DNA from 4 places in the Kitasatospora sp. NPDC004531 genome. Region 2 is predicted to be linked to each of the others. Evidence: riboswitches for the same ligand, from Rfam matches in the RefSeq annotation. Region 2 holds a riboswitch; each other region holds the start of a gene.
The links. A riboswitch is a leader RNA that binds a small molecule or an ion and turns the genes downstream of it on or off. The one in region 2 is predicted to bind cyclic di-AMP.

Region 1: another riboswitch for cyclic di-AMP. It lies ahead of ACWEMJ_RS29570 (transglycosylase family protein); the one in region 2 lies ahead of ACWEMJ_RS05030 (transglycosylase family protein).
Region 3: another riboswitch for cyclic di-AMP. It lies ahead of ACWEMJ_RS01485 (M23 family metallopeptidase); the one in region 2 lies ahead of ACWEMJ_RS05030 (transglycosylase family protein).
Region 4: another riboswitch for cyclic di-AMP. It lies ahead of ACWEMJ_RS32390 (M23 family metallopeptidase); the one in region 2 lies ahead of ACWEMJ_RS05030 (transglycosylase family protein).

What each region holds. Positions count from the first base shown of each region.
Region 1 is NZ_JBSGDD010000105.1:11,463-18,371, reverse strand. Features, by position in the region: gene ACWEMJ_RS29575 (cytochrome P450 family protein) at 1-1,175, shown strand, start outside; cyclic di-AMP (ydaO/yuaA leader) riboswitch at 1,427-1,614, shown strand; gene ACWEMJ_RS29570 (transglycosylase family protein) at 1,618-2,337, shown strand; gene eno (phosphopyruvate hydratase) at 2,567-3,856, shown strand; gene ACWEMJ_RS29560 (FtsB family cell division protein) at 3,962-4,399, shown strand; partial or broken gene ACWEMJ_RS29555 (DUF501 domain-containing protein) at 4,432-4,944, shown strand; gene ACWEMJ_RS29550 (Ppx/GppA phosphatase family protein) at 5,094-6,029, shown strand; gene ACWEMJ_RS29545 (NAD(P)/FAD-dependent oxidoreductase) at 6,430-6,909, shown strand, end outside.
Region 2 is NZ_JBSGDD010000006.1:116,329-123,237, forward strand. Features, by position in the region: gene ACWEMJ_RS05015 (pseudouridine synthase) at 49-996, shown strand; gene ACWEMJ_RS05020 (AurF N-oxygenase family protein) at 1,123-2,049, shown strand; gene ACWEMJ_RS05025 (CapA family protein) at 2,408-3,337, shown strand; gene ACWEMJ_RS05030 (transglycosylase family protein) at 3,360-4,535, opposite strand; cyclic di-AMP (ydaO/yuaA leader) riboswitch at 4,539-4,707, opposite strand; gene ACWEMJ_RS05035 (MFS transporter) at 5,104-6,357, shown strand; gene ACWEMJ_RS05040 (MFS transporter) at 6,455-6,909, shown strand, end outside.
Region 3 is NZ_JBSGDD010000002.1:45,666-52,574, reverse strand. Features, by position in the region: gene tig (trigger factor) at 1-884, opposite strand, end outside; tRNA gene ACWEMJ_RS01495 (tRNA-Pro) at 1,089-1,162, opposite strand; tRNA gene ACWEMJ_RS01490 (tRNA-Gly) at 1,313-1,383, shown strand; gene ACWEMJ_RS01485 (M23 family metallopeptidase) at 1,555-2,559, opposite strand; cyclic di-AMP (ydaO/yuaA leader) riboswitch at 2,565-2,718, opposite strand; gene ACWEMJ_RS01480 (hypothetical protein) at 3,089-3,283, opposite strand; gene ACWEMJ_RS01475 (PP2C family protein-serine/threonine phosphatase) at 3,693-4,904, opposite strand; gene ACWEMJ_RS01470 (GNAT family N-acetyltransferase) at 5,075-6,328, shown strand; gene ACWEMJ_RS01465 (ribose-5-phosphate isomerase) at 6,392-6,877, opposite strand.
Region 4 is NZ_JBSGDD010000145.1:736-7,644, reverse strand. Features, by position in the region: gene ACWEMJ_RS32410 (class I SAM-dependent methyltransferase) at 1-665, opposite strand, end outside; gene ACWEMJ_RS32405 (sensor domain-containing protein) at 750-1,442, opposite strand; gene ACWEMJ_RS32400 (GNAT family N-acetyltransferase) at 1,561-2,133, opposite strand; gene ACWEMJ_RS32395 (hypothetical protein) at 2,184-2,996, shown strand; gene ACWEMJ_RS32390 (M23 family metallopeptidase) at 3,020-3,787, opposite strand; cyclic di-AMP (ydaO/yuaA leader) riboswitch at 3,799-3,960, opposite strand; gene ACWEMJ_RS32385 (YiaA/YiaB family inner membrane protein) at 4,180-4,470, shown strand; gene ACWEMJ_RS32380 (alpha/beta fold hydrolase) at 4,579-5,400, shown strand; gene ACWEMJ_RS32375 (TetR/AcrR family transcriptional regulator) at 5,400-5,978, shown strand; gene ACWEMJ_RS32370 (hypothetical protein) at 6,010-6,192, shown strand; gene ACWEMJ_RS32365 (hypothetical protein) at 6,361-6,588, shown strand; partial or broken gene ACWEMJ_RS32360 (sensor histidine kinase) at 6,698-6,909, shown strand, end outside.

The DNA.
Region 1 (6,909 bases), on a different contig from region 2:
CGTACGCCTGGCTGCGCGAGCACTCCCCGGTGCACCGCACCACGCTGCCCAGCGGGGTGGAGGCCTGGCTGGTCACCCGGTACGCGGACGCCCGGCAGGCGCTCGCCGACTCCCGGCTCTCCAAGAACCCCGCGCACCACAGCGAACAGGCCCACCGCACCGGCCGGGTGGGCATCCCGGGCGAGCGCCAGGCCGACCTGATGACGCACCTGCTGAACATCGACCCGCCGGACCACACCCGGCTGCGCCGCCTGGTGTCGAAGGCCTTCACCCCGCGCCGGGTCGCCGAGTTCGAGCCGCGGGTGCAGCAGCTCACCGACCGCCTGATCGACTCCTTCGCGGGGCGCGGCGAGGCCGACCTGATCCACGAGTTCGCCTTCCCGCTGCCGATCTACGCGATCTGCGACCTGCTGGGCGTCCCCGCCGAGGACCAGGACGAACTCCGCGACTGGGCGGGCATGATGATCCGCCACACCGGCGGCAAGCGCGGGGGAGTGGGCCGGGCCGTCAAGCAGATCCGCGCCTACCTGGCCGACCTGATCCACCGCAAACGGGCCGACCTGGGCGACGACTTGATCTCCGGCCTGATCCGGGCCAGTGACCACGGCGAGCACCTCAGCGAGAACGAGGCCGCGGCGATGGCCTTCATCCTGCTCTTCGCCGGCTTCGAGACCACCATCAACCTGGTCGGAAACGGACTGTTCGCCCTCTTCCGCAACCCCGGCCAACGCGCCCTGCTCCAGGGCTCGTTGGAGCGCGGCGAGTCCGGCCTGCTGGAGACCGGCATCGAGGAACTGCTGCGCTACGACGGCCCGGTGGAGCTGGCCACCTGGCGGTTCGCCACCCGGCCGTTGAGCATCGGCGGGGTGGACATCCCGGTGGGCGACCCGGTGCTGGTGGTGCTGGCCGCCGCCGACCGCGACCCGGCCCGGTTCGCGGCGGAGAACACCCTCGACCTGGCCCGCGCGGACAATCCGCACCTGGGTTTCGGACACGGCATCCACTACTGCATCGGCGCGCCGCTGGCCCGGCTCGAAGGGCAGCGCGCGATCGGCACACTGCTGACACGGCTGCCGGATCTCCAGCTCGCCGCCGACCCGGCCGAACTCCGTTGGCGCGGCGGCCTGATCATGCGCGGGCTGCGCGAACTCCCGGTCTCCTTCACGCCCCGCTGACCCGGTTTCGACCGCCGCCGCCCAGCTCCGGTCCGTGACCGCCAACTCCCCTGCCAGGGGCGCGCGGTGCGCCCCCGCCCCGGGCAATACGGACATACGTGGACGGTTTGTGCACGAGAAGTGAAGGTCCGTAATTTCGGCGTGATGGTGGATATATGAGCTTGTGATTGCTCATCAGGTCTGCTTACTCTCCGATTTGCCCGCAGCTGTGGGCCCCGATCGCGGCACGCCGAGTCCTGTCCGCCGCGTCCTCGGGACACCGACCAGGAATTCGGACAGGAGCGGGGGACCCAAGGTGTGAACGCCGTCGCAGTTTTGACGGCTCGGGGTGAAGCCGCCCGGGAGCGGACGCAGCAGTCGCGTCCCGACTCCCCGGCGGCCGGGCCAGCCTCCCGGTCCGAACCCGACAGCTCACCTCGCAGGCGTGCGGAGAGGAAGTCCCATGCTGTTCACCGGTTCCGGCCGCCATCGTCGTAGCACCAAGGCCGAGAAGGCCGTCGCCGCAGCCGGCGTGGCCTCCGTGGGCCTGGCCCTGCCGCTGCTGTCCGCCACCGGCGCGGCGGCCGCGCCCGCCTCCACCTGGGACAAGGTCGCCCAGTGCGAGAGCGGCGGCAACTGGTCCATCAACACCGGCAACGGGTACTACGGCGGCCTGCAGTTCTCCTCCTCCACCTGGCGTGCCTACGGCGGCGCCCAGTACGCCTCCCGCGCCGACCAGGCCAGCCGCGCCCAGCAGATCTCGGTGGCCGAGAAGGTGCTCGCCTCCCAGGGCCCCGGCGCCTGGCCGGTCTGCTCGGTCAAGGCCGGCCTGACCAAGGGCGGCGGCAGCGGCTCCCAGGACACCGCCTCCCGCTCGGAGCAGCGCTCCACCGCGCCGCAGCAGCAGTCGACCAAGGCCACCAAGACGCCGAAGGCCCAGCCGAAGGCGCAGCAGCAGGCTCCCAAGGCGCAGCAGCCGCAGCAGAGCTACAAGTCGCCGAAGCCGGCCACCACCTCGCAGGCCCTCGGCGGCACCTACACGGTGCGGCAGGGCGACACGCTGTCCCAGATCGCCGACCGGCAGCACCTGTCCGGCGGCTGGGAGAAGCTGTTCCAGGCGAACCGCAACGTGATCGGCGGCAACCCCGACCTGATCGTCCCCGGCCAGGTGCTCTCGCTCTGACCCCCGCGGCCGGTCCGGCGCCGGCCCGACCGATGATCCGTCCGCTCCGGGCGCGCGCAGCACAGTTCGCGCCGTCCGGAGCGATCCGGCGGCGGGCAAACAGGTGAACTACCAGTGAGTAGCCGGGCCACACGGTGAGACGGAGCCCGGCCGGGCGTGGCCGCGGGGATGTCTGCGGCTAGGCTCTGGGCGTAACGACCACACATCCGCTTCCGCTAGGAGATGCCTCGTGCCGTCCATTGATGTCGTCGTAGCCCGTGAGATCCTCGACTCCCGCGGCAACCCCACGGTCGAGGTCGAGGTCGGTCTCGACGACGGCAGCACCGGTCGTGCGGCTGTCCCCTCGGGCGCCTCCACCGGCGCCTTCGAGGCGCTGGAGCTCCGCGACGGCGACAAGAACCGCTACTTCGGCAAGGGCGTCGAGAAGGCCGTGCTGGCCGTCATCGAGCAGATCGGCCCGGAGCTGGTCGGCTACGACGCCACCGAGCAGCGCCTGATCGACCAGGCCATGCTCGACCTGGACGCCACCCCGGACAAGTCCTCGCTCGGCGCCAACGCCATCCTCGGCGTCTCGCTGGCCGTCGCGCACGCCGCCTCCGAGGCCAGCGACCTGCCGCTGTTCCGCTACCTGGGCGGCCCGAACGCCCACGTGCTGCCCGTCCCGATGATGAACATCCTCAACGGCGGCTCGCACGCGGACTCCAACGTCGACATCCAGGAGTTCATGATCGCCCCGATCGGCGCGGAGTCCTTCTCCGAGGCCGTCCGCTGGGGCGTCGAGGTCTACCACACCCTCAAGGGCGTGCTGAAGGAGCGCGGGCTGTCCACCGGCCTGGGCGACGAGGGCGGCTTCGCCCCGAACCTGGACTCCAACCGCGAGGCCCTGGACCTCATCACCGAGGCCATCAAGAAGGCCGGCTACACCCCGGGCAAGGACGTCGCGCTCGCCCTGGACGTCGCCGCCTCCGAGTTCTACAAGGACGGCGCCTACCAGTTCGAGGGCAAGCCGCTGTCGGCCGCCGAGCTGGTCGAGTACTACGCCGAGCTGGTCGCCGCCTACCCGCTGGTCTCCATCGAGGACCCGCTGGACGAGTCCGACTGGGACGGCTGGAAGGCCATCACCGACAAGCTCGGCGACAAGGTCCAGCTGGTCGGCGACGACCTGTTCGTCACCAACCCGGAGCGCCTGCGCAAGGGCATCGAGACCGGCACCGCCAACGCGCTGCTGGTGAAGGTCAACCAGATCGGCTCGCTCACCGAGACCCTGGACGCCGTCGAGCTGGCCCAGCGCAACGGCTACCGCTGCATGATGTCGCACCGCTCCGGCGAGACCGAGGACGTCACCATCGCCGACCTCGCCGTCGCCACCAACTGCGGCCAGATCAAGACCGGAGCCCCGGCCCGCTCCGAGCGCGTCGCCAAGTACAACCAGCTGCTGCGCATCGAGGAGATCCTCGACGACGCCGCCGAGTACGCGGGCCGCGGCGCGTTCCCGCGCTTCCGCTCCGCGGACAAGTAAGCACAGCAAGGGCTGATCCAGCCGCTGAGCCTGTTGTGACCGGTGCCCCGGCCTCCACCGCGTAGGGTGGGCCGGGGCACCGGCATGCGCAGGAGGGGCGACCAGATGGCCAAGTGGAGGATCCCCGGACTGGCGGCGCGCCCGCGCTTCACCAGCCGGGCCACCGTGCTGGTGCTCGTCCTGTGCTCGCTGGTGGCGATACTCGCCTACCCGACCCGGCAGTACATCGCGCAGCGCGCGGAGATCGCCGATCAGCGGGCCAAGGCCGAACACGCCCGCCAGCAGGTCGACGAACTGCGCCGGGCCAAGGCCCGCTGGCAGGACCCGGAGTACGTCAAGGCCCAGGCCCGGGAGCGGCTGCACTACGCGCTGCCGGGCGAGACCCCGTTCGTGTCGGTGGCCCCGCCGCCCGCGCCGGGCGACAAGCAGTCCTCCTCGGACGGCGCCGGCCGGCCCAAGGCCGCCCGCCCCTGGTACTCCGCCTTCTGGGACTCGGTGGACGCCGCCGACACCGCACTCGCCGCCCCGCCCGCGGCACCCTGACACCCGCCCCCCACCTGACGAACAGACTGCTGATGAGCCACCAGAACCCTCCTGTCTCCGACCAAGACGTCGCCGCGATCGCCGCCCAGCTCGGCCGGGTCCCGCGCGGCCTGCGCTCCGTCGCGCACCGCTGCCCGTGCGGCAACCCGGACGTGGTGGAGACCGCGCCCCGGCTGCCCGACGGCACGCCGTTCCCGACGCTCTACTACCTGACCTGCCCCAAGGCCGCCTCGCTGATCGGCACCCTGGAGGCGGACGGCGTGATGAAGGAGCAGACCGCCCGGCTCGCCGAGGACCCGGAGCTGGCCGCCGCCTACCGGGCCGCGCACGAGGACTACATCGCCCGCCGGGACGCCATCGAGGTGCTGGAGGGCTTCCCCAGCGCCGGCGGCATGCCCGACCGGGTCAAGTGCCTGCACGTGCTGGTCGGCCACTCGCTGGCGGCCGGCGAGGGCGTCAACCCGCTCGGCGACGAGGCGATCGGCATGCTGGAGGACTGGTGGGCCAAGGGCCCGTGCGTCAGCCCGGCCGAGGTCGAGGCCGCCGGTGAGCGGGTCGCCCGCAACCGCGCCAAGGCCGAGGACCACGCCGCGACGATCGCCGCCAAGGAGGCGCTGACCGCCGAGCGCGCCGCCGCCCGCAAGGCCGCCGGGGACGCCGAGGCCGCCGAGGACGCAGTGGAGGGTGACGAGTCGTGAGCACCACCCGGGTCGCCGCGATCGACTGCGGCACCAACTCGATCCGCCTGCTGATCGCCGACCTGGATCCGGAGACCGGGGAGATCACCGACCTCGACCGCCGGATGCTGATCGTCCGGCTCGGCCAGGGCGTCGACCGGACCGGCCGGCTGCACCCCGAGGCACTGGCCCGCACCTTCGCGGCCTGCCGCGAGTACGCGGAGGTCATCGCCGCCTACGGGGTCGGCCCGGAGCGGATCCGGATGGTCGCCACCTCGGCCTCCCGGGACGCCGAGAACGCCGCCGAGTTCACCGCCGGCGTCAAGGAGATCCTGGGCGTCACCCCGAGCGTGGTGAGCGGCGACGAGGAGGCCCGGCTGTCCTTCACCGGCGCCACCCGCGAGCTGCTCGGCGGCCCGCACCGCCCGCCGTACCTGGTGTTCGACCTGGGCGGCGGCTCCACCGAGTTCGTGCTCGGCGAGCAGGACGTGCGGGCCGCGCACTCGATGGACATCGGCTGCGTGCGGATGACCGAGCGTCACTTCGCGGGCGGCCGGCCCACCGAGGAGCAGATCGCCGCCGCCCGGGCCGACATCCGGGCCGCGCTGGACACCGTGGCGGCGAGCGTCCCGCTGACCGAGGGCGCCACCCTGGTCGGCCTGGCCGGGACGGTCACCACGGTCGCCGGGATCGCGCTGGAACTGCCCGGCTACGACTCCGAGCGGATCCACCACGCGGTGCTGACCGTCCAGCAGGTCCGGGACACCGCCCAGTGGCTGCTGCACTCCTCGCACGCCGAGCGGGCCGCCGTCCCCGTGATGCACCCCGGCCGGGTCGACGTGATCGCGGCTGGCGCGCTGGTGCTGCTGGAGATCATGGAGCGCACCGGGGCCGCCGAGCTGCTGGTCTCCGAGCACGACATCCTGGACGGCATCGCCTGGTCGATCGCCTGATCCGGGCGCCCCGGGAAGCCCTCCCGGGGCCTCCCGGCGTGTCGGGGCAAGAAGCTTCGTGAATTTCTTCACATGGCGAACGGGCCTTTCGGCCCAGCGCGGTGTCCGGTCCGTCCGATATGTGGGACCGAAGGCGCCCGGGGCGACTCGTTCATGGGATCGCAGGCAACGCGCCGTTCATGCCGAAGAAATCGAATGCTCACTCGGGAACCCGTGTGCCGCAAGGATCGTTGCTGCTCAGCGCGGCACCGGGTGCCCCGACGATCACGGCGGGCCGCCCGTGGCGGGCGGGGGAAGGGCCGGGCGCGGAAGTGCGGGCGCGCAGTGTAGCAGCCGGTGTCCAGGAGCTTGTGATGGGCCTCACGAACGGCCCATCAGGCGGGGGTGGATACTTTCGGATATGAGCACCACGGAGCGTCCTCGCATCCTCATTGTCGGCGGTGGTTACGTCGGCCTGTATGCCGCGATGCGCATCCTCAAGAAGATGCGCTACGGCGAAGCGACCGTCACGGTCGTCGACCCGCGGTCGTACATGACGTACCTGCCCTTCCTCCCGGAGGCGGCCGGCGGCAACGTCGCCCCCCGCAACCTCGTCGCGCCGCTGCGCAGCGCCCTGAAGAAGGCGGAGGTGCTCACCGGTCACGTGACCGAGGTGGACCACGCCCGCAAGGTCGCCACCATCCAGCCCGCGGCGGGCGACTCCTACGAACTGCCCTTCGAGTACCTGGTCGTCGCGACCGGCTCGGTCTCCCGCACCTTCCCGATCCCGGGTCTGGCGGAGCACGGCATCGGCATGAAGACGGTGGAAGAGGCGATCAGCCTCCGCAACCACGTCATGGCGCAGCTGGACAAGGCCGAGTCCACCACCGACGAGGACGTC
Region 2 (6,909 bases):
TCGTGGACCGGATGCACACCCGTCGGACCGACCCGCAGGCGGCGCCCGATGGCGCGTAGGCCCCCCGCCCCCCTGAGCCCGCTGCCGCAGCGCGACGGCATCGACGCCGTCCACGTGCGCCTGCCGCTCGACGGCCACTGGCCGAGCGTCCGGGCCTACCTGGAGGAGCGCTACGGCGCCGCCGCCGGCCCCGGGCGGATCGCGGCGATGCTCGACGCCGGCGAGTTCGCCGCCCCCGACGGCCCCGTCGCCCCGGACGCGCCCTACCGGCCCGGAGGCCACGTCTGGTTCCACCGGGAACCCGGCCCGCCCGAGCCCGTGGTGCCGTTCCCCGTCGAGGTGCTGTACCGCGACGAGCGGATCGTGGTCGCCGACAAGCCGCACTTCCTCGCCACCACGCCGCGCGGCAGCCACGCCACCGAGACCGCGCTCGCCCGGCTGCGCCGCGACCTCGGCCTGCCCCGGCTCAGCCCCGCGCACCGGCTGGACCGCCTCACCGCCGGCGTGGTGCTGTTCGTCGCCGACCCGGCCTGCCGGGGCGCCTACCAGGGACTGTTCGAACGGCGGGAGGCCGTCAAGACCTACGAGGCGATAGCCCGGCACGACCCCGCGGTGAGCCTGCCGACCACCGTGATCGACCGGCTGGTCAAGGACCACGGCCGGCTGGACGCCTACCGGGTGCCCGGCGAGCCGAACGCCGAGAGCCGGATCGAGCTGCTGGCCGCCCGCGACGGACTCGGCCGCTACCGGCTCGCCCCGCGCACCGGCCGCACCCACCAGCTGCGGGTGCACATGAACGGGCTCGGCCTGCCGATCCTCGGCGACCCCATCTACCCGCGGCTGCTGCCCGCGCAGGACCCCGAGGACTACCGGCGTCCGCTCCAACTGCTGGCCCGCTCGCTGGAGTTCACCGACCCGGTGGACGGCACGCCGCGGCGCTTCGTCAGCGGACGGGTGCTGGCGGCCTGGGCCGACCCGGCCGCCTGGCGCGGCTGACGGATCCGCGGAGCGGCGACGAGCACCTCCTTGTGCGCAGTGTATTGACGGGGAGTCTAATAACTTCTACCTTCGCGGCAGGCACCGTTCCATCCCTCGACTCCACCCCACCGCGAAGGAGCCGGCATGCCGCCCCAGCCCGCCGCCACCCCCGGCGCTCCCGCCCGCGAGCGCACCGCCCCCGACCGGGAACGCACCGCCGAACGCCTGCTCGCCTCCTCCGCGAAGCTCTCCTTCGACCCGCTCAAGGACGTCGACTGGGACGCCGACCCCGTCCCCGGCGCCTACTACTGCCCGCCCCGGCACCTCTCCCTCTACGGCACCGCCCTGTGGGAGCGGATGACCGAGGACGAGCGCATCGAACTCTCCAAGCACGAGGTCGCCTCGATCGCCAGCGTCGGCATCTGGTTCGAGGAGATCCTCATGCAGATGCTGCTGCGGCACGCCTTCGACCGCGACCCCACCAGCAACCACGTCCAGTACGCGCTCACCGAGATCGCCGACGAGTGCCGGCACTCGATCATGTTCGCCCGGATGATCGCCAAGATGGGCGCTCCCGCGTACGGCACCGGATTCGTCGCCCACAACCTCGGACGGCTGTTCAAGGCGATCTCCACCCACAGCCAGACCTTCGGCGGCACCATGTACGTCGAAGAGATCCTGGACGCCTTCCAGCGCGAAGTGATGAACGACGACACCCTCCAGCCGCTCACCCGGCAGGTCTCCCGGATCCACGTGATCGAAGAGGCCCGGCACATCAGCTACGCCCGCGAGGAACTCGTCCGCAAGCGCCTCGGGTTCGTGCAGCGGCGGTGGGAGCAGTTCTTCCTCGGCGTGGTCATCTACTTCGCCACCACCGCGCTGATCCACCCCCGGGTCTACTCCGCCGTCGGCATCGACCCCAAGGTCGGCCAGGCCGTCGCCAAGGCCAACCCGCACTGGCGCAGCACCAAGATCGAGATGGCGCAGAAGGTGATCGGCGTGCTGGGCCGGGCGGGACTGGTCGGCCCCGCCAACCGGTGGCTGCTGCGCGCGGCGGGCGTCATCGCCTGAGCGGGCTCCCGGCGGCCGGCCGGTGGTGGCCCGGTGGGTGATCGTTCGGTCGTGATCGTTCGGTGCGGAAACGGCCTTCCGGGGCGGGAGTTGTGCGGATACAGTGCGACGCACCGAACGATCCGGGGGGATCACCATGCGTCGCACGCCGATCGGCACTGTTGCTGCCGCCATCCTGCTGCTCGCCGCCGTCGCCGGGTGCGGCGGGGCGGAGTCGAGCGGAGCACCTGTCGGCCCGCCCTCCGGGAGCGCGGGAGCGGGTGTTTCGAGTGACGCGGCTCCGGCTCCGAGCGGTCCTGCTCCGGGGAGTTCGGCTCCGAGCGCCTCGGCCTCGGAAGGCGCGGCGGGCAGCATCACCGTGGCCTTCGCCGGTGACGTGCACTTCGAGGGCCGGACCGCCTCCCGACTGAGCGCCCCCGCCGCCGAGACCGCGCTCGGGCCGATCGCCCGGACGCTGTCCGCCGCCGACCTCGCCGTGCTCAACCTGGAGACCGCGATCACCGGCCGCGGCAAGCCCGAACCCAAGACGTACACCTTCCGCACCAGCCCGAAGGCGCTGACCGCGCTCAAGGACGCCGGGGTGGACGTGCTCTCCCAGGCCAACAACCACGCCGTCGACTTCGGCGCCGACGGCCTCGCCGACACCCTCGCCGCCAAGGCCGGCTCCCCGATCCCGCTGGTCGGCATCGGCAAGGACGCGGCCGAGGCCTTCGCGCCGCACATCGCCACCGTGCGCGGCACGAAGGTCGCCGTGCTGGCGGCGAGCCAGGTCGACGAACTCACCAACCAGAAGTGGCGCGCGGGCGACCACAAGCCCGGCATCGCCTCGGCGTTCGACGAGAGGTCGCTGCTGCGCGCCGTCACCGAGGCGAAGGCGCAGGCACCCGTGGTACTGGTCTACCTGCACTGGGGCGACGAGGGCGTGGCCTGCCCGACCGCGGCCCAGAGCGCGCTCGCCAAGAAGCTTGCCGCGGCCGGCGCCACCGCCGTGGTCGGCACCCACGCCCACACCATGCTCGGGGCGGGCATGCTCGGGAACACCTACGTGGCGTACGGCTTCGGCAACTTCCTCTGGTACGGCACCTCGAACTACACCGCCTCCGACGAAACCGGCGTCACCACGCTCACCATCACCACCGACGGGCGGGTGACCGGCGAAACGTTCACCCCGGCGCACATCGACGGCCGGGGCGTGCCCGTTCCGCAGACCGGCAGCGCCGCGAAGGCCGCCCAGCAACGTCGCGACGGCCTGCGCGGCTGCACCGGGCTGGCCGCCGTCCCGAAGTGACGGCGGCTCGGCCGGGTCGCCGTCAGCCCAGGTTCAGCACCTGGCCCGGGTGGATCAGGTCCGGGTTCTCGCCCACCACCTGCTGGTTGCTCTTGTAGAGCTCGCTCCAGCCGCCGTTCACTTCGTGGCTGCGGGCGATCTTCGCGAGCGAGTCGCCCGGGCCGACGGTGTACGGCTGCGGGGACGACGACGCGGCCGGGGCCGGGGCGTCGGCGGACGGGGTGCCGGGCGTGGGCGTGCTCGGGGCCGGGGTGCCGGCGGACGGCTGGCCCGGGGTGCCGCTGGGCTCGGTGGACGGGGTGGGCGACGGGTTGGCGCCGGCGCCGCTCTGGCCCTGGGTGTTGTCGGTGCCCGTGCCCGTGCCTGTGCCGTTGCCGTTGCCGTTCTCGGCGCCGTTGCCGTTCCCGTTCGTGCTGCCGTTCTCGGGGGTGGTGGGCGTGGTCGGGCTCGGGGTGCTGCCAGGGGTGGTGCCCGGGGTGGTGCTCGGGTCGGTGGAGGGCGTCGGGGAGGACGGAGCGGTCGGGGCGGTGCCCGGAGCCGGCGTGCTCGTGGGCGGCTGCGGATGCGTCAGCTGCACGTAGCGCTCGTACAGGCTCTGGTGACTGGTCCAGAACCAGGCGCCGTTCTTCTGGTACCAGTACACGTGGTAGATCGGGTCGTAGCCGGGCAGGCCGGAGAACACCGGCGCGGCGTGCGGCTCGGCGACCGTGCCGTCCGCGGCGGTCTTGGCGGCCGCGGCACCGCGCGCGCCGCGCAGCGAACCCGACTCGTCCGCCGCGTCGTTGTCGTCCACCACACCGGGGGCGTTCGCCGCGCGCAGGTTCGCGGTGTCGGCGCACGAGGCCCACGGCTGCGGGCCCTCGGTGGCCAGGATGCGTTCGGCGACCACGATCTGCTGGCTGCGGGTGGCCCCGCTGGGCAGGTCGGCGTACTGGGTGCCGCCGTAGTCGATCCAGCGCTGGGCGGTGATCTGGAGCCCGCCGTACAGCCCGTTGCCCGGGTCGGAACTCCAGTTGCCGCCGCTCTCGCAGTCGGCGACCCGGTCCCAGACCGAGCTGGGTGCGGCCTGCGCACCCGTCACGGCGAGCAGGGGAAGGGCGAGGCCGACGCCGGCGACGCCCGCTGCGGCGATCGCCCGCTCGGCGGCCTTCTCCGCCTGACTCTGTCGACGGTGACGCCCGGAACCCGTGAAGAGCATGCCCGATCCTCTCCGCACGCCTGCGAGGTGAGCTGTCGGGTTCGGACCGGGAGGCTGGCCCGGCCGCCGTGCGCCGGTCGGATCCGGTGCGGGCGGCTTCACCCCAAGCCGTGGGGGCGGCGACGTACCTGGTTCCCCCGTCCCTGCCCATGGGTTGTGGTGGTCGAACCGCAACACGGCGGACAGGGTTCGGCGTTGCCGCGCGCGGGGCCCGGCGGTGCGGGCCGGACCGAGCCTATTCACTCGAACGGAGCAATCACAAGCGCATCGCGCCCTCATCACGGCCATGTCACGTCGGCCGGACGGCGTCGGAGGCGGACTGCCCGGGTCGGACGGTCGGCTGCTCAACTCTGGCCGATCGGTGGGATTGAGGGAGCGCGAGGCAGGGAAGGCGGGCGCCCGGATTCGGGCCGTTGCGGGCCGATGCGACGTCAATTGCCTTGCGGTGAAAGCAAGTTGATTGCAATCGGGGCATTTTCGGCGTTGCGGATAAATCACGCGACAGGCCGTCCGGCGGGTTCCTACCATCGCGGTGATCACTTTTCCCCGACCCGCTGTGGAGGTGCCCGTGGCTGTGCTGATTCCCGAAGTGCTCCGGGTGGAACGCCAGTTCGCCCGTCTGTTCGTCGGTCAGTCGTTGTCCGTCCTGGGCGACCGGGTCTCGTTCGTGGCGCTGCCGTTCGCGGTGCTGTCGATCGGCGGGTCGGCCGCCGATGTCGGACTGGTCACCGGGGCCGGCCTGGTGCCGATGCTGGTGTTCACCTTGATCGGCGGAGTCTGGGCCGACCGGATACCCAGACAGTGGATCATGCTGGTCTCCGACCTGGTGCGCTGCGCGGTCCAGGCGGCCGTGGCGGTGCTGCTGCTCACCGGGACGGCCCGGGTCGGCGTGCTGGCGCTGCTCATGGTGGTCTTCGGAGTGGCGGACGCCTTCTTCCTGCCCGCCTCCACGGGGCTGCTCCCACTGGTGGTGTCGAGTGAACGGCTGCGCGAGGCCAATGCGCTGCGCGGTTTCGTCCACTCGGCGGGGCTGGTGGTCGGCCCGGTGCTGGCCGGTGCGCTGGTCGCCCTGGCCGGGCCCGGCGGCGCCCTGCTGGTGGACGCGGCGAGCTTCGCGGCCAGCGCCGCTGTGCTGGCGAGACTCGGCGCGGTGGGCGGGCCGGCCGTCGCGGAGCGGGCGGAGCGGCTGGGGATCCTGGCCGAGCTGCGGGTGGGCTGGCAGCAGGTCCGCCGGCGGTCCTGGGTGTGGTCGGGCATGCTCGCGATGGCGGTCTACCACGTGGTGGTGCTGCCTTCGGTCTTCGTGCTCGGCCCGGTCCTGGCGGACCGGGAGTGGGGCGGGGCCGGCGCCTGGGCGGTGGTGGTCACCGCCTTCGGTCTCGGATCCATCGTCGGGGACGTCTGCGCCTTCCGCCTGAAACCGGCCCGACCGATGGCGGTGGCGGCCGTCGCGATGGCGGTCGCCTCCTGCCAGGCGCTGATCATCGGATCCGGCGCCCCGGTCGCGGTGATCGCCGCGCTGGAGGCCTGCACGGGAGTCGGCGTCTCCCTGTGCTTCGTGCTGTGGGAGACGTCGCTCCAGGTGCACATACCCGAGCAGGTGCTGTCCCGGGTCAGCTCCTACGACCACCTGATCGCGGTGGCCCTGATGCCGCTCGGCCTGATACTCGCCGGCCCGCTCTCGGACGGGATCGGCGTGCACCGGACGCTGTTCGGGATGACCGCGCTGGCCGTGCCCGCCGCCCTGCTCCTGCTCGCCCTCCCGTCCGTCCGGAGGCTGCCCGCACAGCCGTCGGCCGACGCCTCTCCCATTAATCCATGAAAGAGTGGAATATGATCGAGGACGCGCCACCGCCCGAACACCGCCCGCGGCGCACCGGTCCACGCACCACGATCCACGCACCACCTGGGAGCCACCCATGTCCGTCCCGGCCCAGCGCCCACTGCCGCCCTCGGCGGCCGCCCCGGGCGCCACCGCGCCCGGCGGCCCCGCAGGCCGGCCGATCCGGCTCGGGCTGCGCGCCAACCTCGCGCAATTCGGCCTGCTGGTGGCGGTCAACGCCTTGGTCGGCGGCATGCTCGGCCAGGAGCGGACGGTCCTGCCGCTGCTCGCCGACCAGGTCTTCCACCTGTCCGCCTACACGGGCGCGCTGACGTACATCCTGGCGTTCGGCGCGACCAAGGCGGTCACCAACTTCTTCGCCGGCACCCTCTCCGACCGGTACGGGCGCAGGCCGGTGCTGATCGCGGGCTGGCTGGTGGCGCTGCCGATACCGGCGATGCTGGCCTGGGGGCCGACCTGGGGCTGGATCGTCGCGGCGAACATCCTGCTCGGCGTCAACCAGGGCCTGACGTGGTCCACCACCGTGATCAT
Region 3 (6,909 bases), on a different contig from region 2:
AGCAGCTCGTCGAGGACCTTCTCCTGGGCCTGGGTGGCCTGGTCGAACTCCTTCATCCGCTCAAGGCGCTTGCGGGAGTCCCCGCGCAGCTCCTCCAGGGTGTCGAACTCGCTCGCCAGCTGCGCGAACTCGTCGTCCAGCTCCGGGAGTTCCTTCTCCTGGACGGTGGTCACGGTGACGGTGACCTCGGAGTCCTTGCCGGCCTGGGTGCCGCCCTTGAGGGTGGTGGTGAAGGTCTTGGACTCACCGGCGGACAGGCCGACGACGGCCTCGTCGATGCCGTCCAGCAGGCGGCCGGAGCCGATCTCGTAGCTCACGCCGGTGGCGGTGCCGTCCTCCGGCACCTCACCGTCGACCTTGGCCTCCAGGTCGATGACCACGACGTCGCCCTCGGCGGCGGCGCGCTCGACGTCCTTCACGGAGCTGAAGCGCTCGCGCAGCTGCTGCAGCGACTTCTCGATGTCCTCGTCGGTGACCTCGACCGGGTCCACCACGACGGCGATCTCGGCGAAGTCCGGGAGGGTGACCTCGGGGCGCACGTCGACCTCGGCGGTGAACTTCAGGTCACCGCCGTCGGCCAGGTTCTCGACACCGGCGATGTCGGTGATGTCCGGCTGGCCCAGAACGTCGATCTGGCCCTCGTCGACGGCCTGCGTGTAGAAGCGCGGAAGCGCGTCGTTGACGGCCTCCTCCAGCACCGCGCCCCGGCCGAAGCGCTGGTCGATGACCCGGTTCGGGATCTTGCCCTTGCGGAAACCCGGGACGGTGACCTGCTGGTTGATCTTCTTGTACGCCGCGTCGAGGCTGGGCTTGAGCTCCTCGAAGGGCACCTCGACGGTGAGTCGAACCCGGGTCGGGTTCAGAGTCTCGACGGCGCTCTTCACGGTTGGGTCTCCTAGGGGGCTTGCGGTCAGGGCGATAGGCGGTTGGGGCTGCATTGCTGTCCGTACTACCGCCAGCGGTCCATCCTACCGGTACCACGAAAGCGACTGTGCCCGGCACCGGGTGCACGTCGGTGGGGATGCCACAACACCCGTGCCCCGCAACGACAACAGGGCCCCGCCCGCCGACGAGACCCTGCCGCACGGTCGGGGTGACCGGATTCGAACCGACGGCCTTCCGCTCCCAAAGCGGACGCGCTACCAACCTGCGCCACACCCCGTGGTGCCGAGCAGAAGAGTACACGTCGGCCCGCCCCCGACCGGGGCGATATCGGCGAGCCGACAACGTGGAAGGAGTGTGCAATCCACCGACTCGACCAGGTACCCTGTTCCAGTCCTCGCCACCGCGACTGCGGTGCGGGTACGCGTATGCGGGTGTAGCTCAATGGTAGAGCCCCAGTCTTCCAAACTGGTCACGCGAGTTCGATTCTCGTCACCCGCTCCGAGCAAGGCCGACGGCCCCGACTGCCCACGCAGTCGGGGCCGTTGCCGTTGGCGGGCGCCTCGCGCGGGCGGGCGGACGGACGGCGAGCAGGCGGGCAGGCGGCGCGGGCAGGCCGAAGGCCCCGGCGGCCGGGGTGGCTGCGCGGGGCCTTCGGGGGTGAGGCGTGGATCAGACGTTGACGCCGTGGGCCGCCAGGTAGGCGATCGGGTCGATGTCGGAGCCGTAGTCCGGGGTGGTGCGGATCTCGAAGTGCAGGTGCGGGCCGGTGACGTTGCCGGTGGCGCCGGACAGGCCGATCTGCTGCCCCGCGGTCACGGACTGGCCGGCCGAGACGGAGATCGAGGACAGGTGGGCGTACTGGGCGTACTTGCCGTCGGCCAGCTTGATGACGACCTGGTTGCCGTAGGCGCCGCCGTTGCCGGCGGAGACCACGGTGCCGGCGGCGATCGCCTTGAGGCCGGTACCGGTGGCGACCGGGAAGTCGATGCCGGTGTGGTAGCCGCTGGACCAGTTGGAGCCGGCCACCTTGTAACCGGTGGTGACCTTGCCCGGCGCGGGGGCGACGTACGCGGCGTTGGCGCTGGTGGTCGCGGCGGCCGGGGCCTGCTGGGTGGCGGCCTTCGGCGCGGCGGCCTTCGGGGCGGCGGCCGGCTTCGCGGCGGCGGTGGCCGTGGTGGTGGCCGGCTTGGCGGCGGGCTTGGCGGCCGGGGCCTGCTGGGTGGCGGCCTTCGGGGCGGCGGCCGGCTTGGCGGCGTCCGAGGAGGCGGACTTGGCGGCCGGGGCCTTGGCCGGGGCGGCCGGGGCCTGCTGGGCGGCGGCCTGGCCGTTGATGGTGAGCTTCTGGCCCGGGAAGATCAGGTCCGGGTTGCCGCCGACCACGGAGCGGTTGTCCTGGTACAGCTTCTCCCAGCCGCCGTCGACGTGCTGCGCGTCGGCGATCCGGGACAGGGTGTCGCCGGAGACGACGCGGTAGTCGTGCGCGGCGGGGGCCCGGTCGGCGACCGGGGTGGCGTCCACCGAGACGGTCGACGGGCGGGCGCCCTGGTCGGCGGCGGTGTGCGCGGAGGCGGCGGTGACCGGGAGGCCGATCGCGGCGCCGGCCACACCGGCGGCGATGGCGATCCGGGCGACGGTGGCCAGGCTCGGCTTGCGGTGCTTGCCCTGAGCGGACATGAAGGCGTTCCTCTCCGACGCCTGCGAGGTGAGCTGTCGGGTTCGGGCGAGAGTTGCCCGGCCGCACGAGTGCGACTTCACCCCGAGCCGTTCCCGGATGTTCCCGGGCCCGGCGACTTACCTGTGGTTCCCCCGCTCCTGCCGTGGCGTGGTTTCTGGTCGGCACCGGACGACGGCAGGACTAGGCGTTCCGTCCGGTGGCCCGCCCGGTCACTGGCCGGGCTGCGGAGGAAGCAAATCCCACGGTCCGCGAGGCTGGCAAACGCCGATTGGCCCCGCTCCCGAGGCCGGGAAGGGGCTGACGGAGCACCAGGTCACGCTGCGCCGACGGGGCGCTGCGGTGTGCGCACGGGATCATGACGGTGCGCGTACGAACCCCGCACGGTGGGCGACTTCGGCCACCGTGCGCGATCGGGCGCGGACCTGGCGTGACGATTCGGGTGACCCTGGTCACCCGCGGGCAGGCCGAAGGGACGGTGCGGGGAGCCTCCCGTCCGTCGTGGCGTGCCGCCCGGGGACCGACGGGGCGTCAACCCGCGATCGAGGCGATGGCCTTGGACACCGAGGTGAGGAACTGCTGGATCGGGTTGGCCATGGTCGACTGGCTGAGCATGAAGCCGAACAGGGCGGCGATGATGGCGTGCCCGGTCTTCAGCTGCTTGTTGCGAATGAAGATCGCGACGATGACGCCGAACAGGACAAGCGCGGAGACGGAGAAGGCCACCGGGACTCACTTCCTCGATTCATGGCGGGGGTTCGGTGGAAGCCGGCGTTGGCTCCCAGGCGGAAACCGGCCCCTGCCCCCCGTGTCCCCACCACTCCATCCGGACTCAGTGTGGTCGCTCGTGCTGAGTGCGTAAAGGACTTGCCCGGTCGCCCGGGGCCCCAACCCGCCTGGTGGGACTGATTTTCGCCGTCCGCGACGATAGCGGACGGGTTCTGACGCGCCGTCGGCGGGCTGCGATCCGACCTGGCCGGCGCGGCAAAGCGGCAGGCCGGAGCACCCGCGTCGGCGGGCCCGGGCGGGGTTGCGGAATTGGCCGAAGATCAACGCCCGGGTTTGACACTCCGTGGGCACTCCGCGCTCACCGCGCCTGCGCATCACGGCAGTTGGGCGGCGGCTCGAAAACGCCTCAGCGCCGCCAGACCAGCAGCACCGCGCGGTCGTCGTTGACGTGCTTGGCCACCGTGTCGATCAGCCGGACCGCGGCGCCGTGCCGGATCGCCGACGGCGCGGTGGCGATCAGCCGGTCGGCCTCCCCCATCAGCCGGTCCATGCCCTCGGCGAGGTCGCGGCCGGGGATCTCCACCATGCCGTCGGTGCACAGCATCAGCACGTCGCCGGGGCCGAGGACGCCGCGCACCCCTTCGAACTTGGCCTCGTCGTAGACGCCCAGCAGCGGCCCCTCGGCCTCCTTGACCTCCCAGTACCCGGCCCCGGCGAGGCGGTGCATGCCGGGCAGGTGCCCGGCGGAGAGCAGTTCGTACTCGCCGGTGTCCAGGTCGACCACCAGGTGGACGGCGGTGGCGAAGCCCTCCTCCCAGTCCTGGCGCAGCAGGTAGCCGTTGGCGGCGGGCAGGAAGTCGTGGGCGGGCAGCGAGCCGAGCAGTCCGCCGAAGGCGCCGGACAGCAGCAGGGCGCGGCTGCCGGCGTCCATGCCCTTGCCGGAGACGTCGGCGAGGACGGCTTCCAGCATCCGGCCGCCGGGGCCGGTGCGGGCGGCGACCATGAAGTCGCCGGAGAAGGACTGGCCGCCGGCCGGGCGCAGCGCGGTGTCGGTGTGCCAGCCGTCGGGCAGCCGGGGGACGCGGCCCTGCACCCGGATCCGTTCGCGCAGGTCGAACAGCATGGTGGAGCCGCCGCGCCAGGGCACCCCGATCCGGCGGCGGAACTGGGCGACCAGCAGTCCGGCGATGCCGACCGCGCCGACCACCAGCGCGGAGCCCGGGGTCACGCCGTGCGCGTAGGCCTCGGGCCGGGCGCTGGCGACGCGTTCGCCGGTGTGCACCAGGGACTCGGTGATCAGCCCGGCGGCGGCGACGGCGTACAGCAGCACCAGGGTGCCGGGGCGCAGCAGCAGCGCGCCGGCCAGCACCGGCAGCACCAGGGCGGTGGGCGGGGCCCAGTCGGGGAGCAGGATGTTCAGCAGGACCAGGACGGGCACGGCGAGGGCGAGGGCGGCGAACGCCCACCAGTCGGCGCCGTCGCCGCGGAAGTAGTCGACGCCGGTGCGGCGCAGCCTGCGTCGGGCCCGGTACAGCGCCGCGCGCAGCCGGGCCGTCACGGGCTCGCGGGACGGTCCGCCGTCCCGGCCCGTCGCTCTGGGACGCGCGCTGCCGGCCATGGGGACCGACCTTATCCACCGGCGGTGCGCGCGTCGACGGCCCGGGTGGCACCGAGTGCAACGGGAGTGGGACGCTCCGGCGGGTTTCGGCCGTGCGCGGGTGTTCGGGTCGCGGCGCGGGCTCGACAAATCGTTCGCACCGTTCCGGATCCGGTGATAGGCAGGGCTTCATGACGACTCGACACCCCCAACTGACCGTGCGACCGCTGCGAGCCGAGGAGTGGGACACCTGGTACGACACGCTGGAGGTGGCCTTCGGTGGTGACGAGGAGGCGCCGGAGGAGCGGGCGCTGTGGAAGGAGTTGACCGAGGTCGAGCGTTCGCTGGCGGTCTGCGAGGGCGAGCGGATCGTCGGCAGCGCTTCGGCGTTCAGCTTCCGGGTGGTGGTGCCGGGCGGCGCGGTGCTCCCGGCGGCGGGCGTGACGATGGTGGGCGTGCTGCCCACCCACCGGCGGCGCGGCGCGCTGACGGCCCTGATGCGCCGGCAGTTGGACGACGTGCGCGCGGCCGGCGAGTGCCTGGCGGTGCTGACGGCGTCCGAGCCGCCGATCTACGGCCGGTTCGGCTACGGGCAGGGCACCCGCAAGGTGACGGTGTCGATGACCCGCGGCCGGGTGCGGGTGCACACCCCGGAGCAGCGCGGCGAGGCGGTGCTGCGGCTGGTCGACCCGGCCGCCGAACTGGCGCGCTGCGAGGAGCTGTACGCCCGGCTGGCCACCCGCCGTCCGGGCACCCTGGTGCGCCGGCCCGGCTGGGACAAGCTGCCGGTGCTGGACGCGCCGCAGTCGCGCGGCGGCTTCTCCCGGCTGCAGTCGGTGGTGGCGGAGGATCCGGAGACCGGTGAACTGCTCGGCTACGCCCGGTTCGCGGTGAAGGGCGACTGGAACGAGCGGGGTGCGGCCGGCGTGGTGCGGGTCCGCACGGTGCTGGCGGAGCAGCCCTGGGTGTACGCCCGGCTGTGGGAGTTCCTGCTGGACCTCGACCTGACGGAGCGGGTGGAGGCGTTCAACCTGCCCGCGGACGACGCGCTGCTGCACCTGGTGTCGGACGTCCGGCACCTGACGCCCCGCGTGGTGGACTCGATGTTCGTGCGGCTGGTGGACCTGCCGAAGGCGCTGGAGGCGCGCGGCTGGGCGCAGCCGGTGGACACGGTGCTGGAGGTCACCGACGCGTTCTGCCCGTGGAACGCGGGCCGTTGGCGGCTGACGGCCGCGCCGGGCAAGCCGGCCTCCTGCGTGCCGACCGACGATCCGGCCGATCTGGCGCTGGACGTACGGGAGTTGGGCTCGGTCTACCTGGGCGGCGGCTCGCTGTCGGCGCTGGCCGCGGCGGGGCTGGTGCGGGAGTTGCGGCCCGGGGTGCTGGAGTCGGTGTCGGCGGCGTTCCGTTCGGGGCTGGAGCCCTGGCTGCCGCACGGCTTCTGACCGCGCCCGGCGAAACGCGCGCCCGCCCGGTTCGACTGCCGGGCGGGCGCGGTGCGTCGGGGGTCAGCCCTGCGGGTGGTGGGCCGGGATGGGGGGCAGTTCGCCGGTGGTCTCGTACTCGGAGAGCATCTCGATCCGGCGGGTGTGCCGGGGCTCGCCGCTGTACGGGGTGTTGAGGAAGATCTCGACGAACTCGGTGGCCTCGTCGAGGGTGTGCATCCGGCCGCCGACCGAGATCACGTTGGCGTTGTTGTGCTCGCGGCCCAGGGCGGCGGTCTGCTTGCTCCAGGCCAGCGCGGCGCGGACGCCCTTGACCTTGTTGGCGGCGATCGCCTCGCCGTTGCCGGAGCCGCCGATCACGACGCCCAGCGCCTCGGGGTCGGCGGCGGTGCGCTCGGCCGCCCGCAGGCAGAACGGCGGGTAGTCGTCCTCGGCGTCGTAGATGTGCGGGCCGCAGTCGACCGGCTCGTGCCCGGCCCCCTTCAGCCACTCGACGAGGTGGTTCTTCAGTTCGTATCCGGCGTGGTCGGAGCCCAGGTAGACGCGCATGGTCACGAGTGTGACATGCCTCCGGGCCCGCG
Region 4 (6,909 bases), on a different contig from region 2:
GGGGTGGTGGTGAGGACCCGGCTGGCGATCCGGTGGTGGCGGAGGGCGGCGCGGAGTTCGGCGAGGTGCGGGCAGAGGCGGCCGGTGTGGTCGTACAGCGGGAAGATCCGCACCTCGCCGTCGGGGGCGGTGACCCGGGCGAGTTCGCGCAGCGCCCGGAACTGGTCGGCGGGGGTGAAGAGCGCCGGGTAGGCGAACAGCAGGTAGGAGCTGAGGGTGAGGGCGAAGGCGCCGTCGGCGAACGGGAGTCGGGGCAGCGCGGCGGCCAGGTAGTGGCCGGGGTGGGCGGCGGCGTCGGCGGCGAACAGCCGGCGGGCGCGGTCCCAGCTGCGCAGGTACTTGTCGGGCCGGCGCCGGCCGTGGGCGGTGCGGGGAAGGTGGTGGGCGGGGTCGCGGCGGATCGCGGTGGCCATGGTGTCGCGGCCGGCGGCGGCGAGTTCGGCGAGGCGGCGGGGGCCGAGCGCGTAGCCGGGGTCGGCGGCGACCACCCGGCAGCCGAGCGCGCGGGCCTCGGCGGCGAGCGCGGCGGCCCCGCCGGGGCAGTCCAGCAGCGGGCCGGGCAGCCGGCTCAGGTCGGCGCGGGTGAGGCCGAGGTAGGCGCAGTACTCGTCGAGCGGCCGTGAGGTGATCAGGACGGGCGCTGGGCGGTTCAAGACCGGGCTCATCGGCGGTCCTCCGGGCGTTCGACGGGCCCGGGGTGCGGCCCGGGCCCGTGGTCATCCGACCACGGGCCCGGGGGTGTCGCATGTTCAGCGGCCGGCCAGCAGGGCGTGGGCGGCGAGGCGGTTGGCGCTGTTGAGGGCGCGGACCAGCTGCGGGGTGAGCAGGACGAACAGCAGGCCGATCAGGCTGACGGCGCCGATCTGGAACGGGGACTGGAGCTCGTAGACGTGCTGGACGCCGTGCGAGTCCGTCCAGTCGGCGACCCGGTAGCCGTCCCAGTCGGTGTAGCGGCCGAACACCCACTGGTAGGCGGGGAAGAGCAGGAGCGCCCAGCCGACGGTGAAGAAGACGGTGGAGAGCACGAAGCTGAGGATCGCCCAGGGGAACATGACGAACTGGTACAGCGCGCCCTTCCAGCCGACCGGGTCGGCGAGCCGGGCGGTGATCGCGCCCCAGGCGCCCTCCCGGCGGACCGCCACCTCGCGCGGCTCGGGCAGGTCGAGGCCGAGCAGGCTGCGGAGCCGGAGGCGCTCGGCGGCGCCGAAGCCGCGGCCGGCGACGGTGAGCAGGGCGAGCACGGGCATGCCGAGCGTGGTGACGAACAGGCCGAGCCCGGTGCTGAACAGCGCGACGACGGTGGTGAAGCCGAGGACGGCGACCGGCAGGCCGCTGAGCGCGAAGCCGAGCTCGCGGAAGCCGGCCCGGGAGAACGGGGCGCGCCAGAACCCGGGCCGGGTGGGGTGGTCGCCGGTGGCGGCGCGGTACGCAGCGGTGGACATCCGCGGTCCTTCGGGTGGTCGGGGCGGCGCCGCCGGTCGGCGGCGCCGGGCACCCTTCAAAGGTGCCGCACGGGGCGGGTGTGCCGGTATGAGGCCTGCTGCCGACTTCGGGGTGGGGTTAACCCCCGCACCCCGGGGTGGCCGGGCGCAGGGCGGGCCACTCGGGGGCGAGCAGCGAGTACTGGAGGGCGTCGTGCCAGGCGCCGCCCCAGTGCGACTCGGCGCGGATCCGGCCCTCGTACCGGAAGCCGGCCCTGGCCAGCACCCGGGCGGCGGCGGGGTTGCCGGGGTCGGTGCGGGCGTACAGCCGGTGCAGGCCGAGGGTGTCGAAGCCCAGCGTGCACAGCAGCGCGGTGAGCTCCCCCGCGTAGCCGCGGCCCCAGGCGTCGGGGCGCAGCACGCAGCCGAGTTGGGCGGCGTGCTCGCCCTCGCGGGTGAGGGCGCCCTGGCCGATCGGCTCGCCGGCGGGGTCGTCGACGGCCAGCCGGTAGTGCTGCCGGGGTTCGCGTTCGGCCTCGTCGAGGTAGAGCTCGATCTGGTCGGCGCACTCCTCGAAGTCGGCGGCCTCGAACGGGAGATGGCGGACCGCCCGGGGGTCGCCGTGGACGGCGTGCAGGGCGGCGACCTCCTCCGGGGTGTGGCGGTACTCCCGCAGGGTGAGCCGGGGGCCGGTCAGCCGGACGGTTTCCATGCCGACCGACCCTACCGGTGGGGCCGGCGCGGACCGGCTACCGTACCGGGGTGGACGACGACGACCTGCACCTGCTTCCCCGTACCCGTGCCGCCGACCTGCTGGACTGGGCGGCCGAGCAGGGATTGGCGGCGGTACCCGAGCCGGCGGTGCGGACCGTCCTGACGCTGTTGGAGCTGGGCGGGGCCCGACTGCACGACGGGTTCCCGGAGTTGACCTCGCCGGTGCTGGAGCACCTGCTGTACGAGCAGCTGCACCTGTACGTCCAGCCGGACGGCGACGCGTGGGCGTACCCGGCGGCGGTGCGGCTGCTGATCGACCACCAGCGGGCGGCGCGGCGGCTGAACGCCAAGCGGTGGGAGAAGCTCCACGCGGAGACCGACTGGCAGGGCCAGGTGCTGGTGGAGTCGCTGCTGCTCCGCTCCGACCTGCTGACCTGGCCCCGGCTGTACGCCCTGCTGCTGCGCGCGGACGGGGTGCCGACGGACGACCTGGAGCAGGTGCGCGGCTGGTTGGAGGGCTTTCGGGCGCTGGACGTCGAGGAGCGCTTCGCCGCGTACGAGCGGGTGCCGGGGGTGGAGCCGGACGGCGGCTGGGGCCCGGAGCGGGCGCTGCTGGTCGGGGTGTCCTCGGACGGTGCGCGCCGGCTGCTGGAGCAGGGCCTGATGCGGCGCAGCTACCGCAATCTGGCCGAGCTGAACGCGCTCGGACTGCCGATGCCGGCCGAACTGGCGGGGGAGTTCGAGGAGTTCGAGGAGGCGGTGGCGCAGGCCGCGATCGACCTGTGCGGCGAGTGGACGGTGCCGGGGCTGGCCCGGCTGCTGCTGGAGGAGTTCCCGGAGCTGGCGCCCGAGGTGTACTGAGTCCCCGGGCGCCGGCGGGGCCGTTACGGCTGGAGGCCGAGCTGCCGGAGCCAGGGCTGCGGGTCGACCGGGGCGCCGCCGCCGGGGCGGACCTCCAGGTGCAGGTGCGGGCCGGTGACGTTGCCGGTGGCGCCGACCGCGCCGAGCAGGGCGCCGGGGGCGACCGGGCCGGAGGCGGTGGCGATCCGGGAGAGGTGGCAGTACCAGAGTTCGGTGCCGTCGGGCAGGGTCTGGATGACCCGGTAGCCGTAGGGGCCGGACCAGCCCGCCGAGGTGACGGTGCCGCCGGCGATCGCGGTGACGGGGGTGCCGGTGCGGGCGGCGAAGTCGAGGCCGGTGTGCAGGTGCGCCCAGTGCGAGCCGGACTGCGCGAACTGCGCGCTCAGCTGGTAGCCGGCCACCGGCAGCCGGTGCGCGGCGCGTTCGGCCTCGGCCTGCTGGGCGGCCCGCTTGGCCTCGGCCTCCTGGGCGGCGGCGATCCGGGCGTTCTCGTCGGCGGCGGTGCGCTGGCCGTCGGCCTGCTGCTGGATGCGGGCGGCGAGGGCGAGGCCGGGGTCGCCGGCGAGCAGCCCGTCGGAGGCTTCGTCGGCGGCGGTGACGGGCGCCGGGGCGGCGGCCTGCGCGGGGGCGGCGGCGAGGGCGGTGGCGCCGAGCGCGGCGGTCATCGCGGTGACGCCCAGCAGGGGCGCGCCGGCGCGGGACTGGCGCGGCAGCCGGTGTCGGGCGCCTTCCGCCTCGACCGGGTGGTCGAGGAGCTGGGTGCCGGTGCTCTCGGTGTAGGTCGACGCCACGGGGGCGTGCTCCTTTCCTTCCCTGCCGCCGACCGGGTTAGCTGACGGGTTCGGAGGTGGAAGGTCTCCTACGGTCGGGCCCTGGGGCCGTTCCGATTCACCCCGGTGGAACGTGGTTCCCCGGCTCCTGGGACGCCCCGGAGGGTGAGCCCAAGTGGATTAGGCGTGGCGCACGGTGCCGCATGGTTACGGCGTTGCCGACCGCGCTGCGTTATCAAACGTTAATCCTATGGACCCCATGATTCCAAGCGCCTACCACGAGACGACGAAGTTTTCCTGACGCCCTATGGGCGATTTGTGACGATTCACCAGTTCGAGAATGACGGATCGCGACCGCGCGCGTAGGTATCCGTACTCACGACCGGCCGCCGGGCCGGCGGGAGCCTGGTGCCATGACCGCAACCGTGCCGCACCGCACCACCTCCGCCTACTTCCTGCAGTCCGTCGCCTCCTTCGGGCTGGCCACCGCGGCCCTCGTGCTCGGGATCGCCTACCTGCCGGTGAGCGCCTGGATGCGGGCCTTCCTCGCCGTCGGGGTGCTGTACGTGATCACCTCCGCGTTCACGCTGGCCAAGGTGGTCCGGGACCGCCAGGAGGAGGGCGCGATCACCACCCGGGTGGACCAGGCGCGCCTGGAGAAGCTGCTCGCCGAGCACGACCCGTTCAAGGTGGGCGGAGTCTGACCGTTCCGGGGTTGACGGCTAAGGCTATTAGCCATAGCTTTGTGGCTATCGGCAGTCGCTCGGCCTCCGGGGCCCGGCGCACCGCACCGCCCGTCCAGGAGGCCCCCCGTGAACAGCACCCTCGGCACCACCCGGTACCTCGACGTCCCCGGCGGCCGGATCGCGTACGACGACACCCCCGGCGCCGGCGTCCCGGTGGTCCTGCTGCCGGGCATGCTCGACAAGCGCGCCGTCTACCGGCACCTCGCCCCGCTGCTGACCGCCGCCGGGCACCGGGTGGTCACCATGGACCTGCGCGGCCTCGGCGAGTCCTCCACCGGCTTCACCGACCACTCGCCCGCCGCGATCGCCGACGACCTGGCCGCCCTGCTCGACCACCTCGACCTGCACGGCGCCGTGCTGGTCGGCAACTCCTACACCGGCGCCACCGTGGTCCGGGCCGCCGCGCTCGCCCCCGCCCGCACCGGCGGCGTGGTGCTGATCGACGCCTTCGTCGAGAACCTGCCGCTGAACGGCTTCCAGAAGGCGCTGTTCGGGCTGGTCGGCCCGCTGCTGACGGCCTTCCCCGGTCTGTGGGGCGCGCTGCAGAAGTTCTACTACCCGACCGAGCGGCCCGCCGACTTCGACGCCTACCGGGCCGGCCTGGCCGCGATGCTGCGCGAGCCCGGCCGCAGGGCCGCCCTGCGCGGCTACCTGGCGGGCGACTCCGCGCCCGTCGGCTGGTGCGCGGCCGTGGACGCCCCCGCGCTGGTGCTGATGGGCGCCAAGGACCCCGACTTCCCGAAGCCCGAGCTGATCGCCGACCGGCAGGCCGCCGCGCTGCGCGGCCGTAAGGTGATGATCGAGAACGCCGGCCACTACCCGATGGCCAGCCACCCGCAGGCGGTCGCCGACGCCCTGCTCCCCTTCCTGAACGAGGTCGCCCGCTGATGGCCCGCGCCGGACTCTCCCCCACCGCCGTGGTGGACCACGCCCTCGAACTGATCGACGCCCAGGGCGCCGAGGCGCTCACCCTGGCCGCCGTCGCCGCCCGCGCCAAGGTCGCCACCCCGTCGCTGTACAAGCACGTCGCCGGGGGCCTGCCCGAGCTGCGCCGGCTGGTCGCCGTCCGGATCCTCGACGAGCTCACCGACCGGCTGGCCGCCGCCGTCCTCGGCCACTCCCGCGACGAGGCGGTCGCCGCGCTGCTCGGCGCGTACGCCGGGTACGCCGCCCGGTTCCCCCGGCGGTACGCCGCGCTGCCGCAGGCGCCCGTCCCGGACCCCGACCTGGCGGCGGCCGGCGAGCGGCTGGTGAACGTGCTGTTCGCGGTGCTGCGCGGGTACGGCCTGGCGGGCTCCGAGGCGGTGCACGCCGCGCGCTCGCTGCGCGCCGTCGCCCACGGGTACGCCTCGTTGACCACGGCGGGGGCGTTCCAGCTCGCCGAGGGCCAGGACGTGACACTGGAGCGGCTGACCGCGGTGCTGGTCGACGGGCTCGGCAACTGGCCGGGTGGACGCGGGGCGTGACCTCAGGGGGGCCTGGCGCGTTCTACCCGGTATGAAGAAGCGCAGCCTGCTCGCCTTTGCCTCGCTCGCCGTCGGCGTGGTCGCCTCGCTCACCGCGCCCAGCGCGCACGCCGTCCACGACCACCCGGGCGGCGGCGCCCCGCAGCAGGACACCGTCTCCTCCCCGGACTGGCCGGCGAACGACAACTCCCAGCAGGAGGGTCAGCAGGCCTGACAGCGGCTCCCAGCTGCGCGAAGCTCCGGCGCGCGCCCCCTCCTCACCGTTCCGCAACCGGTCCCCCACCATTTCGACACCGCCGGTGCGTAACACTGTGCTGCGGTCGGGAAGTCATACCGCGTGAAGACCTTCCACGGTTGACCGACAAGCACGGAGGACAGCGCAATGCCGCAGGCGACTCAGCACATCGAGCCCGGCACGGGACTGATCCCCACCCCGCGCACCGCCACCACCGCCGCCGAGCCGGCCGCCGCCGCGCGGCCCGGGGTGCCGCAGCCGGAGGGCTGGCGGGCGACGTTGAAGCGCGGCTTGGCGGTGGCCCGGTCGATGCGTTCGCTGCAGCCGGTGGCGGCGCGCAAGCAGCAGCCGTACGGAGAGGCCGACGGGCAGTAGGCGACTTCGCGCCCAACTACGGCGGTTCTGTCCGATATTGACGCGCTCTGAACGGCATTGCTTCGATCAGTTCATACGGAAGTAGGAACTCCACCCTAAACTTCAGCGCGTGACGACCACTCAATGGTGCTTGGCAGCAGCCGCATTGCTCGCTCTTCTCGCTCTCGCGGCCTCCGCTCGGTCCCGCGCCGTCACCCGTACCCTGCGCGGCCGGCTGGCCGCCGCCGAGGAGGAACTCGCCGCCACCCGCGACCGCCTGGCCGCCGAACTGGCGGACCGTCAGGCGGGCGCCGAGACGGCGCTGCGCGAACAGGAGATGAA